Regions from separate parts of the Pseudomonas sp. REB1044 genome, predicted to be linked through region 4. Evidence: predicted binding sites of a transcription regulator. Region 4 holds the regulator's gene; each other region holds the start of a gene.
What was found. The regulator sigma-54, encoded in region 4, starts transcription at its own class of promoters, with help from an activator protein. The targets are predictions, from matches to a motif close to ANTGGCATNNANNTTGCTNT.
Positions count from the first base shown of each region.

Region 1: the regulator sigma-54 is predicted to act here: its motif matches at 1,648-1,667, upstream of glnK (P-II family nitrogen regulator).
Region 2: the regulator sigma-54 is predicted to act here: its motif matches at 1,932-1,951, upstream of flgB (flagellar basal body rod protein FlgB).
Region 3: the regulator sigma-54 is predicted to act here: its motif matches at 1,954-1,973, upstream of glnA (glutamate--ammonia ligase).

Region 1 covers NZ_CP046139.1:246,762-251,004, reverse strand. Annotated here, with positions in the region: gene GKC70_RS01135 (ammonium transporter) at 1-1,056, opposite strand, end outside; gene glnK (P-II family nitrogen regulator) at 1,106-1,444, opposite strand; gene GKC70_RS01125 (accessory factor UbiK family protein) at 1,855-2,118, shown strand; gene GKC70_RS01120 (hypothetical protein) at 2,503-2,673, opposite strand; gene mgtA (magnesium-translocating P-type ATPase) at 3,019-4,243, shown strand, end outside.
Region 2 covers NZ_CP046139.1:1,715,423-1,719,665, reverse strand. Annotated here, with positions in the region: gene flgE (flagellar hook protein FlgE) at 1-293, opposite strand, end outside; gene flgD (flagellar hook assembly protein FlgD) at 324-1,016, opposite strand; gene flgC (flagellar basal body rod protein FlgC) at 1,033-1,476, opposite strand; gene flgB (flagellar basal body rod protein FlgB) at 1,479-1,886, opposite strand; gene cheR (protein-glutamate O-methyltransferase CheR) at 2,140-2,967, opposite strand; gene GKC70_RS08165 (chemotaxis protein CheV) at 3,019-3,948, opposite strand; gene flgA (flagellar basal body P-ring formation chaperone FlgA) at 4,016-4,243, shown strand, end outside.
Region 3 covers NZ_CP046139.1:4,881,029-4,885,271, reverse strand. Annotated here, with positions in the region: gene GKC70_RS22115 (chorismate mutase) at 1-299, opposite strand, end outside; gene glnA (glutamate--ammonia ligase) at 450-1,856, opposite strand; gene thiI (tRNA uracil 4-sulfurtransferase ThiI) at 2,284-3,738, shown strand; gene typA (translational GTPase TypA) at 3,866-4,243, shown strand, end outside.
Region 4 covers NZ_CP046139.1:4,231,573-4,235,815, forward strand. Annotated here, with positions in the region: gene lptC (LPS export ABC transporter periplasmic protein LptC) at 1-382, shown strand, start outside; gene lptA (lipopolysaccharide transport periplasmic protein LptA) at 369-893, shown strand; gene lptB (LPS export ABC transporter ATP-binding protein) at 897-1,622, shown strand; gene GKC70_RS19315 (RNA polymerase factor sigma-54) at 1,797-3,290, shown strand; gene raiA (ribosome-associated translation inhibitor RaiA) at 3,370-3,678, shown strand; partial or broken gene ptsN (PTS IIA-like nitrogen regulatory protein PtsN) at 3,691-4,154, shown strand; gene rapZ (RNase adapter RapZ) at 4,157-4,243, shown strand, end outside.

The DNA of each region.
Region 1 (4,243 bases), 1.2 Mb from region 4:
GAGCGAGTCGTCATAGCCCAGCTTGCGTTTGAGGCTGGTGGCGCAGAAGTAGCAGATCACGCCGGACGCCAGGCCGATCACCAGAGCGCCCATCGGACCTACCGTGCCCGCCGCCGGAGTGATGGCGACCAGACCCGCGACCACACCCGACGCGATGCCCAGCGCGCTCGGTTTACCATGACCGATCCACTCGGCGAACATCCAGCTCAGCGCGGCGGCGGCGGTGGCGATCTGGGTCACCAGCATGGCCATGCCGGCGGTACCGTTGGCGGCCGCGGCGGAGCCTGCGTTGAAGCCGAACCAGCCGATCCACAGCATGGCCGCACCGACCAGGGTGTAGCCCAGGTTGTGCGGTGCCATCGGCGTGGTCGGGTAGCCCTTGCGCTTGCCCAGCACCACGCAGGCCACCAGGCCCGCGACACCGGCGTTGATGTGCACCACGGTGCCCCCAGCGAAGTCCAGCACGCCCCAGTCCCACATCAGCGCACCGTCACCGCTCCAGACCATGTGCGCGATCGGCGCATAGACCAGGGTGAACCACACGCCCATGAACACCAGCATGGCAGAGAACTTCATGCGCTCGGCGAAGGCACCGACGATCAGCGCTGGGGTGATGATGGCGAAGGTCATCTGGAAGGTGATGAACACCGCCTCGGGGAACAGCGCGGTGGCCGAGGTCAGGCCCGATGGCGTGACGCCCGCGAGGAAGGCCTTGGAGAAGCCGCCGATGAAGGAATTGAAGTTGAGCACGCCCTTTTCCATACCGGCGGTATCGAAGGCGATGCTGTAACCGTAGACAACCCACAGGATGCTGATCAGACCGGTGATGGCAAAGCACTGCATCATCACCGACAGCAGGTTCTTGGAGCGCACCATGCCACCGTAGAACAGGGCCAGGCCCGGGATGGTCATGAACAGTACCAGCGCGGTGGCGGTGAGCATCCAGGCGGTGTCGCCGGAGTTCAGCACCGGGGCGGCGGCTTCGTCTGCCAAGGCCAGGCCAGGCATGACGAGGGACAATAGGGCTCCTAGCCCTGCGATCTTGCGCAGAGTCATTTGTTTTCTCCTGGGGCGTGTTGGGTTTGGTGAGGCGGTGTTGCGTCGCTTAGATCGCGTCGGTATCGGTCTCGCCGGTACGGATGCGGATGGCCTGCTCCAGATTCACCACGAAGATCTTGCCGTCACCGATCTTGCCGGTGTTGGCAGCCTTGGTAATGGCTTCGATCACCCGGTCCAGGTCCTTGTCGTCGATGGCGACATCGATTTTGACCTTGGGCAGGAAATCGACCACGTACTCGGCACCACGGTACAGCTCGGTATGGCCCTTCTGCCGGCCGAAGCCCTTGACTTCGGTCACGGTGATGCCCTGCACGCCGATTTCCGACAGCGACTCGCGCACGTCGTCCAGCTTGAACGGCTTGATGATGGCAGTGACTAGCTTCATGAAACTCTTCTCCCGATTTGGTGGACTTGCCCCAGGAAAACAAACCCGTCTCAAGTCTAAGCGCAGCGCCTGGCTTTGTAACGCGTCGTTGGTTTCCTTCCCCCCTCCGACGCACGCTTCGGTGGGTGACGTGAGACCTAGCGATTGCGCCTGCACACTGCCCGATCACTCAGGACGTCATCAGTGCATGGCTTGCGAGAGTCATTGCAGAAACCTTGCCATTTCTCAAAAAACTCGGAATTACAGGCCATTACGTTATCGCTCGAGGATTGGCCTGAGGCCCTCAGAGAAGAAGGCGCACAATTCCGGTGCATCCAACCCCTGCATGCTGCGCAAAAAGTGTGCATCCAGCCGTTCCGGGGCACCGTGCTACACTGCCAACCCTTCCCTCTTGATGGACAGCCTGCCCCATGCTCGCGCCCAAAGCCCTCCTCGATGCCCTGAGCGACCAGGCCTCGCGCCTGTTCAGCGGCGATACTGCGCAACCGCGCGCCGAACTCGAAAGCCAGTTCAAGGCCCTGATGCAGAGCACCTTCAGCAAGCTGGACCTGGTCAGCCGAGAAGAATTCGACAGCCAGATGGTGGTGTTGGCCCGCACCCGTGCTCGCCTTGAAGCACTGGAAAAGCAGGTGGCCGACCTCGAGGCCCGCCTGGCGCCTTCAGCGGACCACTGAGCCCCCAGCTGGCAGAGCCTGCACGGTGCAATGCCGCCTGCAGGCCGGGCATATGAAGCATGCTTTCCTACACACTAAATATCGCATTCGACAAGATGAAAGTTATTTAACGACCCCCTCTGCGATTGACTTCGATACTACCCTTGAATAAAGTTCGCTCGCCTTGGGAAAAGGCCCTTATTCCACTCAATGAAGCATTCAATGGACACAGTATCTAGTCGCTGCCTGATCGGCGCCCCACGGGCCGGTCAGGCACTGAAATCGGAACACCGGTCCCAACACCAGGATCGGGCACGCCGCGCCAGAGCCTGACGCTCCGCCGTGACTTGCCTCGCCCGGTGCCCGCCGGTCGGAGGCAAGCTCATGACCCTCACCTCGTTCGTTTCACATCGCCTGCACGCCTGCCTGGCCGCGCTGCATGCGCGCACCCGCAGGCCACTCGGCGCGAGGCTTGAAGACGTTCCCACAGCCGCTGCACACGGCCCGCAACTGCGCGCCATCTGGCAGGCCCATCCTGGTCACGGAAAACTCCAGTTGCGCCTGCACTGGTGCCATGACGCCCTCAGGAACCTCCGAGTCGCAGCGGGCCGATGGCCTGGTTTCGCGCCTGCCTGAGGCCCTCGAACTTCATCTGAAAACCGTATTTAAACGGTCACTTCCGTGCAAACTTTTTTAATTTAAAAGTTTGAGGGCCCCTTATTGCCTGAATTATTTGAACGAGGACAAACCCATGGACTGCGCGAGTAGAAAGTTCGCTGCCGGATCAACTTCCGACCCTCGGCAGCGAACAGACAACCGTCGGAAAAACCTGGTTTTTTCATGCGCCCCGACATACCGCCGTTCACCCCGTGAGTGAAACGTCTGTGTGGCGTGCCGCCGCAGCGGCAGGAGCACAGCAACATGACCGCCAAATACCGCAATACCCCGTCGGCCAAGGCCGAGCGCGAAACCCGCCTGTCCACCCAGGCCGCCCGTGAGGCGCACCATGGTCTGGCCGTCACGCTGGCCAACCTCGACACCAGCGAGTTGGGCCTGACCGAGCAGGAAGCCGCCAAGCGCCTGAAGCGCGACGGCGCCAACCAAGTGGCCCAGGACCGTCAGGCACCCGCCGTGGTGCAACTGCTCAAGGCCCTGAACAACCCCTTCATCTATGTCCTGCTGACCCTCGCCGCGATCAGCTTCGTCACCGACTACTGGCTGCCGATCCGTGCCGGCGAAGGGGACGACGCCGACCTGACCAAGGTCATCATCATCATGACCATGGTCAGCGTCAGCAGCCTGCTGCGCTTCTGGCAGGAGTACCGCTCTAACAAGGCCGCCGATGCGCTCAAGGCGATGGTTCGCACCACCGCCACGGTGCTGCGCCGCGAACGCTTCGGCCAAGCACCGGCCCTGCGCGAAGTGCCCATGAACGAATTGGTGGTCGGCGATCTGGTACAGCTCTCGGCGGGCGACATGATCCCCGCCGACGTGCGCCTGCTCGAGTCGCGCGACTTGTTCATCAGCCAGGCGGTGCTGACCGGCGAAGCGCTGCCGGTGGAGAAGTACGACACCCTCGGCCACGTCGCGCAGAAATCCGCCGAAGACGCCGGCGACGCCGACAGCCCGCTGGAGCTGTCGAACATCTGCTTCATGGGCACCAACGTGGTCAGCGGCCGGGCCCGTGCGGTGGTGCTGGCCACGGGCAAACGCACCTATTTCGGCTCCCTGGCCAAGGCCATCGCCGGGTCGCGCACCCAGACCGCCTTCGATCGCGGGGTGAACAGCGTCAGCGCACTGCTGATCCGCTTCATGCTGGTGATGGTGCCGGTGGTGTTCATGATCAACGGCCTGGTCAAGGGCGATTGGGGCGATGCCTTCCTCTTCGCCCTGGCCGTGGCGGTGGGACTCACCCCGGAAATGCTGCCGATGATCGTCAGCGCCAACCTGGCCAAGGGCGCGGTCGCCATGGCCCGACGCAAAGTGGTGGTCAAACGCCTGAACGCCATCCAGAACTTCGGCTCCATGGATGTGCTGTGCACCGACAAGACCGGTACCCTCACCCAGGACCGCATCATTCTCGAACACCACGTACGCCTCGACGGTCAGCGCGACCGTCGTGTGCTGGAGCTGGCCTGGCTCAACA
Region 2 (4,243 bases), 2.5 Mb from region 4:
GAGCCGTTGTCCGAGAGCACGAAGTAGCCCTGGCCCTGAATGCCCATGTCCAGCACGTTGCCGGTATTGTTCACGTCACCCTGGGTGAACTGCTGCGAGACGGCGGCCAGGCGCACGCCGTTACCGATCTGGTTCTTGCCCACGCCCAGACGGTTGGCGCCGGCATAGACGTCGGCGAACTCGGCGCGCGACGACTTGAAGCCGGTGGTGTTGACGTTGGCGATGTTGTTGCCGGTGACGTCCAGTTGCTTGTTGGCTGCGTAGAGACCGCTAAGGCCGATATTGAAAGACATGTAGTGCTCCTTCTGCCGAACAGACCGGCCTTAGATTCCGATGGTTTGTACTTTGGAGATGCCGACCTTGCCGATACCGGCGAGGTTGAGCATCATCTCGCCGCCTGCACCGGCAACGGTGACGCTGGTGACCGTGGCCGGCAGCAGGGTGTACATCTGCTGGTCCTTGCCATCGACGGTGGTGGTGGCGCTGAAGCTGTAGTTGCCGGCAGCGACCTTCTCGCCTTTGTCGTTGGTGCCGTCCCAGATGAAGTCGGCATTGCCCTTGTTCTGCGCGCCGAGGTCGATGGTCTTGACCACGTTGCCGTCCTTGTCCTTGATGGTGATCTTGCCGTTGTCGATGTTCTGCGGCACCACCACCTGGCCATTGAGGCTCTTGCTAGGGTCGATCATGGCCTTGTCGTTCTGCACGATCACCGAGCGACCGACCAGCGAGGACGCCTGCAGGGCCTGAGAGGAACCCATTGCACTGGTAATGCCATTGACCGACTGGTTGAGGGTCTGGATGCCCTCCAGGCTGCTGAACTGCGCCAACTGCGAGACGAACTCGCTGTTGTCCTGCGGGTCGAGGGGGTTCTGGTGCTGCATCTGGGTGACCAGCAACTGCAGGAAGGCATCTTTGCCGAGCGCGTTCTTGTCGGTCGACTCGGTGGTGTTCTTCTTGGTGTTGCCAGTGGTGCTCACGCCCGAATTGGCGAGGACTTCATTGAGGTTCGTGGCCATGTCTTACACTCCGTGATCACTGACCCAGGGTCAGGACCTTCTGCATCATGGTCTTGGCGGTGTTCATCAGCTCGGCGTTGGTCTGGAACGCACGGCTGGCGGAGATCATGTCAGCCATCTCCTCGACCACGTTGACGTTGGGGTAGTAGACGTAGCCGTCCTTGTTCGCCGCCGGGTGGTTGGGCTCGTAGCGAGCCTCCAGATTGCTCTGGTCCTCAATGATGCCCTTGACCTGCACGCCCTGGCCGGCCTGCCCCTGATCCTCGAACAGCGACTGGCTGCCGCCGTTCTGCGCCTGCTCGAAGGTGGTGGCGAACACCGGGTGGCGGGCACGGTAGGTCTGGTCGATGCTCGAGGACACGGTCTCGGCGTTGGCGATGTTGGAAGCGACGGTGTTCAGTCGCGTGTTCTGCGCACTCATGCCGCTACCGGCGATATTGAAGACACTGGCAAGGGACATGGTCACTCTCCGCGCAGGGCCGATACCAGCCCTTTGAATTTACTGTTGAGCAAGGTGAAGCTGGCCTGGAAGTCGATGGCGTTCTGCGTGTAGTTCGACTGTTCCATATGGGCATCGACGGTGTTCTGGTCGATCGACGGCTGCATCGGCGTGCGGTACTTGAGCGTGTCGTCGGCCAGCGCCATGCCTTCGGCCTCGATGTGTCGGCTGTTGGTGCGCTGCAACGACACCCGCTCTTCGGTGCGCTTGCCGGACTCACCGGCCAGTACCGAGGCGAAGTCCAGGTCGCGGGCCTTGTAGCCGGGGGTGTCGGCGTTGGCGATGTTGTTGGCCAGCACCTCGGCGCGCTGGGCGCGCAGACCCAATGCCTTTTCGTGGATGCCGAGGGCGTTGTCGAAGCTGATGCTCATGTCGGGGAACCTTCGAAGGTTGACCTGCGTTGCGTTGGCCAAGATATAGCAAGGGCTGTGCCAACACGCCACAGCCCAGCAATGCCGGGCATTGAACCTTTAGCGAGGGGTTTGGCCTGCCAGAAAAGCGGCAAGGGGTTTCCGCTTCATGGCGGCGAAGCGGCAAAAGCGCAGCGGCAACGGCGGCAATCCAAAAAATTGACGTGATCGCGCAGAACGAAAAAACCGGCGTCTTTCGACACCGGCTTTTTCATTACTTGGCCTGGTAGATGATCCCCGGACTGCACTGGACCATCTGGTAATGATCCGGCAAGCCGTTCAGCGCTTCGGAGGCGCCGAGGAACAGATAGCCACCCGGTTTGAGGGTGGCATGAATGCGCATGAGGATGTCTTTCTTCACCTGGGCGGAGAAGTAGATCAACACGTTGCGGCAGAACACGATGTCGAACTTGCCCAGCGACGCGTAGCTGTCGAGCAGGTTGAACGAGCGGAACTCGACGCGACTGCGAATCGGCGGCTTGACCGCCCAGCGGCCCGGGCCTTTCGGGTCGAAGTAGCGCTGCAGGCGTTCCTGGGACAGGCCACGGGCGATGGCCAGGCTGTCGTACTCGCCGGTTTTACAGTTGTTGAGCATGGCGCCGGAGAGGTCGGTGGCAACGATCTGCGCCCCCATCTTCAACTGGCCAAGATTGCTGCGCTCGAATTCGTCGATGGCCATCGACAGCGAATACGGCTCCTGACCCGACGAACACGCCGCCGACCAGATGCGCAGGCGCTGCCCCGGGTTGGCACGAATGAACTCCGGGATGACCCGGCTCTTGAGCACCTCGAACGGATAGGTATCGCGAAACCACAGGGTTTCGTTGGTGGTCATGGCATCGACGACCTGCTCGCGCAGACCGCTGCGTGGCTGGGTCTGAATGCGCTGCACCAGCTCGCCGAGGCTCTTGATGCCCTGCTGCTCCATCAACTTGTTGAGACGGCTGGACACCAGATACTGCTTATTTTCGCCCAGCAGGATGCCACAGGCTTTCTCCAGGAAGACCCTGAACTGTTCGAAATCCAAATTACCCGTAGACAATGCTGCCGCCTCTTTTCAATCGCTTGCGCCGGGGGCGAACCCCCGACAATTTCAGTGCGTCGCCTTGATCCGGTCGACCACGCGGTGGGCCAGGTCATCCGGCCTGAACTTGGCCAGGAAGTCATCGGCGCCGACTTTCTTGACCATCGCCTGGTTGAACACGCCCGACAGCGAAGTATGCAGGAGGATGTGCAGCTTTTGCATGCGTGGATCGCTGCGAATCTCGGCAGTGAGGGTATAGCCGTCCATCTCCGGCATTTCAATGTCGGAAATCATCATCAGGAATTCCTCTTCCGGACGCTTGCCCTCATCCACCAGCTTGCGCAGGTAGTCGAGCGCCTGACGACCATCGTTGAGCGCGACCACTTCCACGCCCACCGTCTGCAGACAACGGCTGACCTGCTTGCGTGCCACCGACGAGTCATCGACCGTCAGCACCCGCAGCAACACGGCCTTGTCCTGCACTTCGGCATCCACCACGCCGGCCGAGACCGACTCCGACGACGGCGCCACTTCGGCCAGCACCTTCTCCACGTCGATGATCTCGACCATGCGATTGTCCACACGGGTGACCGCCGTGAGGTAGTGATCGCGGCCGGTGCCCTTGGGTGGCGGATGGATTTCTTCCCAGTTCATGTTGACGATGCGCTCGACCGAGTGCACCAGGAAGCCCTGGGTCTTGGTGTTGTATTCGGTGATGATCACGAAACTGTTGCGCGTCTCTTCCTTCAGGCCCGGCAGACCGGTGGCCATCGACAGGTCGAGAATGGGAATGGTCGCCCCGCGAATGTTCGCCACGCCACGCACCACCGCATGTGACTTGGGCAACAGGGTCAGGTCCGGGCACTGCAGCACCTCCCGCACCTTGAACACGTTGATGCCGTAGAGTTGATCGCCATTGAGACGGAACAACAGCAGCTCCAGGCGATTCTGTCCAACCAGCTGTGTGCGCTGGTTGACCGAATCCATAACGCCAGCCATGCCAGACTCCTTATGTTTTTCTGCTTGCTAGACAACAAGTCGGCACGGGCTTTGCTTTTTTGAGCCCATGTACACGAAAACGACATTTTTCCGACGACCGACACGCCTCGTGGCCCTTTTTCTGGCCACCGCTTGCCTGTTCGCGTCCGGCGCTCGCACGCTGGCGGATTCGTTTACCTTGCCTGAACAGCTTATCGGTGTCACCCAAGGGTTTCTTGAGTTCACCGTCGAAGATTATCTGAGCCGCACGCAGACCCCTGGGCGTTATGACATTCAGGTCAACAACCTCGACCCG
Region 3 (4,243 bases), 650 kb from region 4:
AGATGGTACTGACGCAGCTTGTTGGCCTCGATCTGGTCTCTGAAGAACGGGATCGCGCGTTGCGGGCTGACGTTATGGCTCGATGCGGCCTTGCGCACTCTTTCCAGCACCTGCTGCTCGCGAGCACTGTCCTGTACCGGCTGACCGTTGTCCCACTTGTGCAGAGCCACGGCGTCGGCGATGGCCAGACGCTGTTCGATGCTGTCGAGCAGGGCCTCGAAGGTGGGGTCGGGATCCGGGGATTTCAGGCAGCCGGTGAGGGCGAGGATGCACAACAGGCAGAGCGGGGTGAGGCGCATGGTGATCTCCTTGAAATGGGAGACCTGAGTGTGGCCAATGCCCTTTTGTGTACCAGTAGGACGCGTCCGAACCGCCTGACCGTAAAAATACAAACGGCTTCCCGAGGGAAGCCGTTTGGGTTGATCGCTACGGCGCCAGCGCCGCAGTCATCAGACGCTGTAGTACAGGTCGTATTCCAGCGGGTGAACGAAGGTGCGCACCTTGATCTCTTCTTCGGACTTCAGCTCGATGTAGGCATCGATGAAGTCGTCGGAGAACACGCCGCCTTTGGTCAGGAAGGCACGGCCCTTGTCCAGCTCTTCCAGGGCTTCTTTCAAGCTACCGCAGACCTGCGGGATTTCCTTGGCCTCTTCAGGCGGCAGGTCGTACAGGTTCTTGTCGGCGGCATCGCCTGGGTGGATCTTGTTCTGGATACCGTCCAGGCCGGCCATCAGCAGGGCGGCGAAGCACAGGTACGGGTTGGCGGCCGGGTCCGGGAAGCGCGCTTCGATGCGGCGAGCTTTCGGGCTGGACACGTAAGGAATACGGATCGAGGCCGAACGGTTGCGGGCCGAGTAGGCCAGCATGACCGGCGCTTCGAAGCCTGGCACCAGACGCTTGTAGGAGTTGGTGGCCGGGTTGGTGAAGCCGTTCAGGGCCTTACCGTGCTTGATGATGCCGCCGATGAAGTACAGGGCGGTGTCGGACAGGCCGGCATAGCCTTCGCCGGAGAAGGTGTTCTTGCCGTCTTTGGAGATCGACATGTGCACGTGCATGCCCGAGCCGTTGTCGCCGTACAGAGGCTTGGGCATGAAGGTGGCGGTCTTGCCGTAGGCATCGGCCACGTTGTGCACGCAGTACTTCAGGGTCTGAACTTCGTCAGCCTTGGTGACCAGAGTGTTGAACTTCACGCCGATTTCGTTCTGACCGGCGGTGGCCACTTCGTGGTGGTGCACTTCGACCACCAGGCCCATTTCTTCCATGGCGTTGCACATGGCGGTACGGATTTCGTGGTCGTGGTCGCACGGCGGAACCGGGAAGTAGCCGCCTTTGACGGCCGGGCGGTGGCCCTTGTTGCCGCCTTCGACGTCCTGGTCGGTCATCCAGGAGCCTTGCTCGGAGTAGATCTTGAACATCGAGCCGGAGATGTCCGACTTGAACTTGACCTGGTCGAAGATGAAGAACTCAGGCTCAGGGCCGACGAATACGGTGTCACCGATACCGGTGGACTTCAGGAACTCTTCGGCGCGCTTGGCGATGGCGCGTGGGTCGCGGTCGTAGCCTTGCATGGTGGAAGGTTCGATGACGTCGCAGACCAGGATCAGGGTCGGCTCTTCGGTGAACGGGTCGAGCACGGCGGACGAATCGTCCGGCAGCAGGATCATGTCGGAGGCTTCGATGCCTTTCCAGCCTTCGATGGAGGAGCCGTCGAACATCTTGCCGGCTTCGAAGAACTCATCATCCAGCGCATCGCGAGCCGGCATGGTGACGTGGTGCTGTTTGCCTTTGGTGTCCGTGAAACGCAGATCAATCCACTTGACGTCATGATCTTTGATGAGTTGAACCGACTTCGACATGTTGTCCTCCGGATGGTCTAGAGCGCGGTAGGCCGCTGCCCTGGAAAAAGGGTGTCGCCGGGCGCGGATAGTCGGCCAAGCTTACCTGCATCACAAGGGAGCAAATTGCATGCCAGTGCCCGAAAATGGCTAGGGGGGGATAAAAGGCGGCGTCCTTAGGCATCTCAGGGCGCCCTGCAACGGTGATGCGCACCTAAATAAGGCGTCATTTGCTAGCAATGCACTGATGTGGTGCGGTGGTGGGGCGGGCGTGCTTTGTTTGGGGGCTGCGGCGATTCATCAGCCATCAGGCCGCTATAAGCACTGCCAGACCGCCATGCGGCACCTATCTGTAAACCTCTGATCAAAAGTTGCTCAAATCTCTACCTGTTTCCGCTATAATTCGCGCCCCTCATTTTCGGCAGGCTCCGCGCGCGCTGTTAACCCAATGAAACTTATCGTCAAAGTCTTCCCAGAGATCACCATCAAGAGCCGGCCGGTGCGCAAGCGCTTCATCCGCCAGCTCGGCAAGAACATCCGCAACGTGCTCAAGGATCTGGATCCGGAGCTCGTGGTCAACGGTGTCTGGGACAATCTCGAAGTGGTCACCCGCCTCGAGGACGAGAAGATTCAGCGCGAGATGATCGAGCGCCTGACCTGCACCCCGGGGATCACCCACTTCCTGCAAGTGCAGGAGTATCCGCTGGGCGACTTCGACGACATCGTCGAAAAATGCATGCAGCACTACGGTCATCTGCTGGCCGGCAAACGCTTCTCCGTGCGCTGCAAGCGCGGCGGTCACCACGACTTCACCTCGATGGACGTCGACCGCTACGTCGGTAGCCAGTTGCGCCAGCAGTGCGGCGCGGCCGGTATCGACCTCCAGCGTCCGGAAGTGGTGGTGCGCCTGGAGATCCGCGACCAGCGCCTGTTCGTCATCCACAGTCAGCACGACGGTATCGGCGGCTACCCGCTGGGCGCGCTGGAGCAGACGCTGGTGCTGATGTCCGGTGGCTTCGACTCCACCGTGGCGGCCTACCAGATGATGCGCCGCGGCCTGATGACCCATTTCTGCTTCTTCAACCTCGGCGGTCGCGCCCACGAGCTGGGGGTGATGGAAGTCGCTCACTTCCTGTGGAAGAAGTACGGCAGCAGCCAGCGCGTGCTGTTCATCAGTGTGCCGTTCGAAGAAGTGGTCGGCGAGATCCTCGGCAAGGTCGACAACAGCTACATGGGCGTCACCCTCAAGCGCATGATGCTGCGCGCCGCCGCGCGCATGGCCGAGCGCTTGCAGATCGATGCCCTGGTCACCGGCGAGGCGATTTCCCAGGTGTCGAGCCAGACCCTGCCGAACCTGGCGATCATCGACTCGGCCACCGACAAGCTGGTGCTGCGCCCGCTGTTGGCCAGCCACAAACAGGACATCATCGACACCGCCTACCACATCGGCACCGCCGATTTCGCCAAGCACATGCCCGAGTACTGCGGCGTGATTTCGGTGAACCCGACCACTCATGCCAAGCGTCACCGCATGGAGCACGAAGAGAAGCAGTTCGAGATGGCCGTGCTCGAACGCGCCATCGAGCGCGCCCGGTTCATCTCCATCGACCATGTGATCGACGAACTGGGCAAGGACATCGAGGTCGAGGAAGTGGCGCAGGCGATGCCTGGCCAGATCGTCGTCGATATCCGCCACCCCGATGCCCAGGAAGACGAGCCGCTGGTGCTCGACGGCGTCGAGGTGCAGGTCATGCCGTTCTATGCCATCAACAGCAAGTTCAAGCACCTGGACGACACGCGCCAGTACTTGCTGTATTGCGACAAGGGTGTGATGAGCCGTTTGCACGCACACCATCTGCTCAGTGAGGGACATGCCAATGTGCGTGTTTATCGTCCGGCATAAGACGCCAGGGCTGTATGGCGGCAGCATCCGCCATCGCCCTCCCGACCCACGGGCCCGCTGAGTCTGCTTTCGTACATATTCGCCGCCTACACTGGCGGCCACCGAATCCTCTGCACGAGATACAGTTGTGATCGAAAATCTGCGTAACATCGCCATCATCGCCCACGTTGACCATGGTAAAACCACCCTGGTCGACAAACTCCTGCGCCAGTCCGGCACCCTGGAACGTAACGAGCTCAACGACGAGCGCGTCATGGACTCCAACGACCAGGAAAAAGAGCGCGGCATCACCATTCTGGCGAAGAACACCGCCATCAACTGGAATGGCTACCACATCAACATCGTCGACACCCCCGGCCACGCCGACTTCGGTGGCGAGGTCGAGCGTGTGATGTCGATGGTCGACTCGGTGCTGCTGCTGGTCGACGCCCAGGACGGCCCGATGCCGCAAACCCGCTTCGTGACCAAGAAGGCCTTCGAAGCCGGTCTGAAGCCGATCGTCGTG
Region 4 (4,243 bases):
GTACGAAATGACCGCCGACAAGGTCGAACACCTCAAAGCCAGCGAAATCACGCTGGTGACCACGCCAGACATGCATATTTTCCGCGGCACCGCTTACCCCTGGCATGTCCAGAGCGTGCGCGCAGAGGTCAATCCGGACGGCAGCGAAGTTGAACTGATCGACAACGTACGTATTGCCCGCACCGACGAGAAGCAGCGTGACACCCTGATTACCAGCAGCCGCATGACGGTGTTCCCGCAGAAGCAATATGCGCAGACCGATCAAGCCGTTAGAATCGACGGCGCCGGTGGCACGACCACGGGCGTAGGAATGAAAGCGTACTTGGAAGACGGCAGGATGGACCTGCTGTCCAACGTAAGAGGACAGTATGAGGCTCGTTAAAACCCTCCCCCTTTTGCTCAGCCTGAGCGCAGCACTGGGAAGCGCGAGCGCCTTGGCCCTGCCGAACGACCGTGATCAGCCGATCCGCATCCAGGCTGACAACGCGCACCTGGACGACAAGCAGGGCGTAGCCACCTACACCGGCGATGTCATCATCACCCAAGGCTCGATGGTGATCAAAGGCAACACCGTGACCATGACCCGTGCGCCCTCCGGCGATATCGACGTGGTGACCTCGGTGGGCAACCTGGCCTACTTCGAGCAACAGCAATCGGCCGCCAAGCCCGACAAGATGAAAGGCTGGGCAGTGACCATCCAGTACCAGGCGCAGAAGGACATGGTCATCCTCACCGACCGCGCCAAGGTCGAGAACGAAGGCAACACCACCGAAGGCGAGAAAATCGTCTACAACACCAAGACCCAGGTGGCAACCGCCGGTCGTGGTGGCAAGGTGACACAACCTCGTCAGCGCATCGACATGGTTATCCAACCGAAGAAAAAGGCCGAATAACAGATGGCAACCCTCAAAGCTCAGCACCTGGCCAAGAGCTACAAGGGCCGCCAGGTCGTACGCGATGTCAGCCTGTCCATCGACAGCGGCCAGATCGTCGGCCTGCTCGGCCCCAACGGCGCCGGCAAAACCACCTGTTTCTACATGATCGTGGGCCTGGTGCAGGCCGACCAGGGCCGCGTGCTCATCGACAGCCTTGATGTCAGCCACCAGCCCATGCATGGTCGTGCGCAGGCAGGCATCGGCTACCTGCCGCAGGAAGCCTCGATCTTCCGCAAGCTGTCGGTGGCCGACAACATCATGGCCATCCTCGAGACCCGCAAGGACATCGACCGCGACGGTCGTCGCAAGGAGCTGGAAAGCCTGCTGCAGGAATTCCACATCAGCCACATTCGCGACAACCTTGGCATGAGCCTGTCCGGCGGCGAACGACGCCGGGTCGAGATTGCCCGCGCTCTGGCCACTTCGCCGAAGTTCATCCTGCTGGACGAACCCTTCGCCGGCGTCGACCCGATTTCAGTGGGTGACATCAAGCAGATCATCCACCACCTCAAGGCCAAAGGCATTGGCGTCCTGATCACCGATCACAACGTGCGTGAAACGCTCGACATCTGCGAGACCGCCTACATCGTCAATGACGGTCAACTGATCGCTGAGGGCGACGCAGAGACCATCCTGGCCAACCAGTTGGTCAAGGAAGTTTACCTGGGTCATGAGTTCCGCCTCTGACAGCCAGGTAACGGCCTGGAGCGCTGTTAAAACCTGTTGAAACGGGCTTAAGTGTTACAGCGCTCTAGGCAAACGCTACAATTTCAGGCATATAACTTGCTTAAGATTTGGCGCTCCGGCGCCCTGTAGTGGATGGCGCATGCGCGCCGGCGAACAAGGTATTAAGCCCCAGCCATGAAACCATCGCTCGTCCTAAAAATGGGCCAGCAACTGACGATGACCCCTCAGTTGCAACAGGCCATTCGTCTGCTCCAGCTTTCCACCTTGGACCTCCAGCAGGAAATCCAGGAAGCGCTGGAATCCAATCCGATGCTCGAACGCCAGGAAGAAGGCGACGACTTCGACAACAGCGACCCGATGGCAGAAAACGGCGAGAGCAAACCGGTCGCCGAAGCCCAGGACAGCAGCTTTCAGGAAAGCAGTGGCAATGCCGATTCCACCGATGAAGGCGAGTGGAGCGAACGCATTCCCAACGAACTGCCAGTAGACACGGCCTGGGAAGACATCTACCAGACCAGCGCCAGCAGCCTGCCGAGCAACGATGACGACGAATGGGACTTCACGACCCGCACGTCCGTAGGCGAGAGCTTGCAAAGCCACCTGCTGTGGCAACTCAACCTGGCCCCGATGTCGGACACCGACCGACTCATCGCCGTCACCCTGATCGACAGCATCAACGCCCAGGGCTATCTCGAAGACAGCCTTGAGGAGATCTGCGCCGGTTTCGATCCTGAGCTCGACATCGAGCTGGATGAGGTCGAAGCGGTTCTGCATCGCATCCAGCAGTTCGAACCTGCCGGCATCGGTGCCCGTACACTCAGCGAATGCTTACTGCTGCAACTGCGCCAACTGCCTGCCGGCACGCCGTGGATGGCCGAAGCGCAGCGCTTGGTCAGCGATTACATCGACCTGCTCGGCAGCCGTGACTACAGCCAACTGATGCGCCGCATGAAGCTCAAGGAAGACGAGCTGCGCCAGGTCATCGAGCTGGTACAGAGCCTCAATCCACGTCCCGGCTCGCAGATCGAGTCCAGCGAGCCGGAGTATGTCGTTCCCGACGTCATCGTGCGCAAGGACAGCGATCGCTGGCTGGTCGAGCTGAATCAGGAAGCGGTGCCGCGGTTGCGGGTGAACCCGCAGTACGCCGGCTTCGTGCGCCGCGCGGATACCAGTGCCGACAACACCTTCATGCGCAACCAGTTACAAGAGGCTCGGTGGTTCATCAAGAGCCTGCAGAGTCGCAACGAGACGCTGATGAAGGTGGCCACGCAGATCGTCGAGCACCAACGTGGGTTCCTCGACTATGGCGACGAGGCCATGAAGCCGCTGGTACTGCACGATATCGCCGAAGCGGTTGGTATGCATGAGTCGACCATTTCACGGGTCACTACGCAGAAGTACATGCATACGCCGCGCGGCATCTATGAGTTGAAATACTTTTTCTCCAGCCACGTCAGCACTGCCGAAGGCGGCGAGTGCTCGTCCACGGCAATCCGCGCGATCATCAAGAAACTGGTTGCTGCGGAAAATCAGAAAAAGCCATTGAGTGACAGCAAGATCGCTGGTTTACTGGAGGCACAAGGCATCCAGGTAGCCCGTCGCACGGTCGCCAAGTACCGCGAGTCGCTCGGCATTGCACCTTCCAGCGAACGCAAGCGACTGATGTAACGCCCGGATGTGCCACGGCGTTTCAGTGGCAGGTGCAACACCTGCCTCTTACATGCACGGCAACAAAAGGAGAAGCTGTATGCAAGTCAACATCAGTGGACACCATGTAGAAGTCACCAAGCCCCTGCACGACTATGTACTCGATAAACTTGCCCGGTTGGAGAATCACTTCGACAAGATCACCAACGTGCAGGTCATCCTGAAAGTCGAGAAGCTGCAGCAGAAGGTCGAAGCCACCCTGCAGATTCCGGGCGGTGAAGTGGTTGCCAACGCAGAGCACGAAGACATGTATGCAGCCATCGACGCCCTGGCCGACAAGCTCGACCGCCAATTGAAAAAACACAAGGAAAAACAGCAAAGCCTGCTGCAAGGTGCAGCCGCACGCTGATACCCCTCATCCATGACCCGACTTGAATCCATCCTGCCCCCGGCTGTTCCTTGGTGAACGTGCCGGGCGGCAGTAAGAAGAGCGCCCTGGAAAAGGTCGCCAATCTGATTGCCCAGCAAGTACCCGAGCTGAAGATGAAGGACGTCTTCGAGAGCCTTCTTGCCCGCGAGAAGCTGGGTTCCACGGGGTTCGGCAACGGCATTGCCATCCCCCACTGCCGCCTGAAAGGTTGCAGCGCTCCCGTAAGCGCATTGCTGCATTTGGATGCGCCCATCGACTATGACGCGATCGACGGAGCGCCAGTCGACCTGCTCTTCGTGCTACTGGTACCAGAAGCCGCCACTGATGCGCATCTCGAATTGCTGCGCCAGATCGCCAGCATGCTCGACCGCAAAGATGTTCGTGACCGTCTGCGTGCCGCCGACAGCAACGAAGCGCTTTATCAGGTCGTCTTGAACGTCCAGAACGAGCTCTGAACATGCGCCTGATCATCGTCAGCGGCCGATCCGGCTCCGGCAAGAGCACCGCGCTCGATGTGTTGGAAGACAACGGCTACTACTGCATC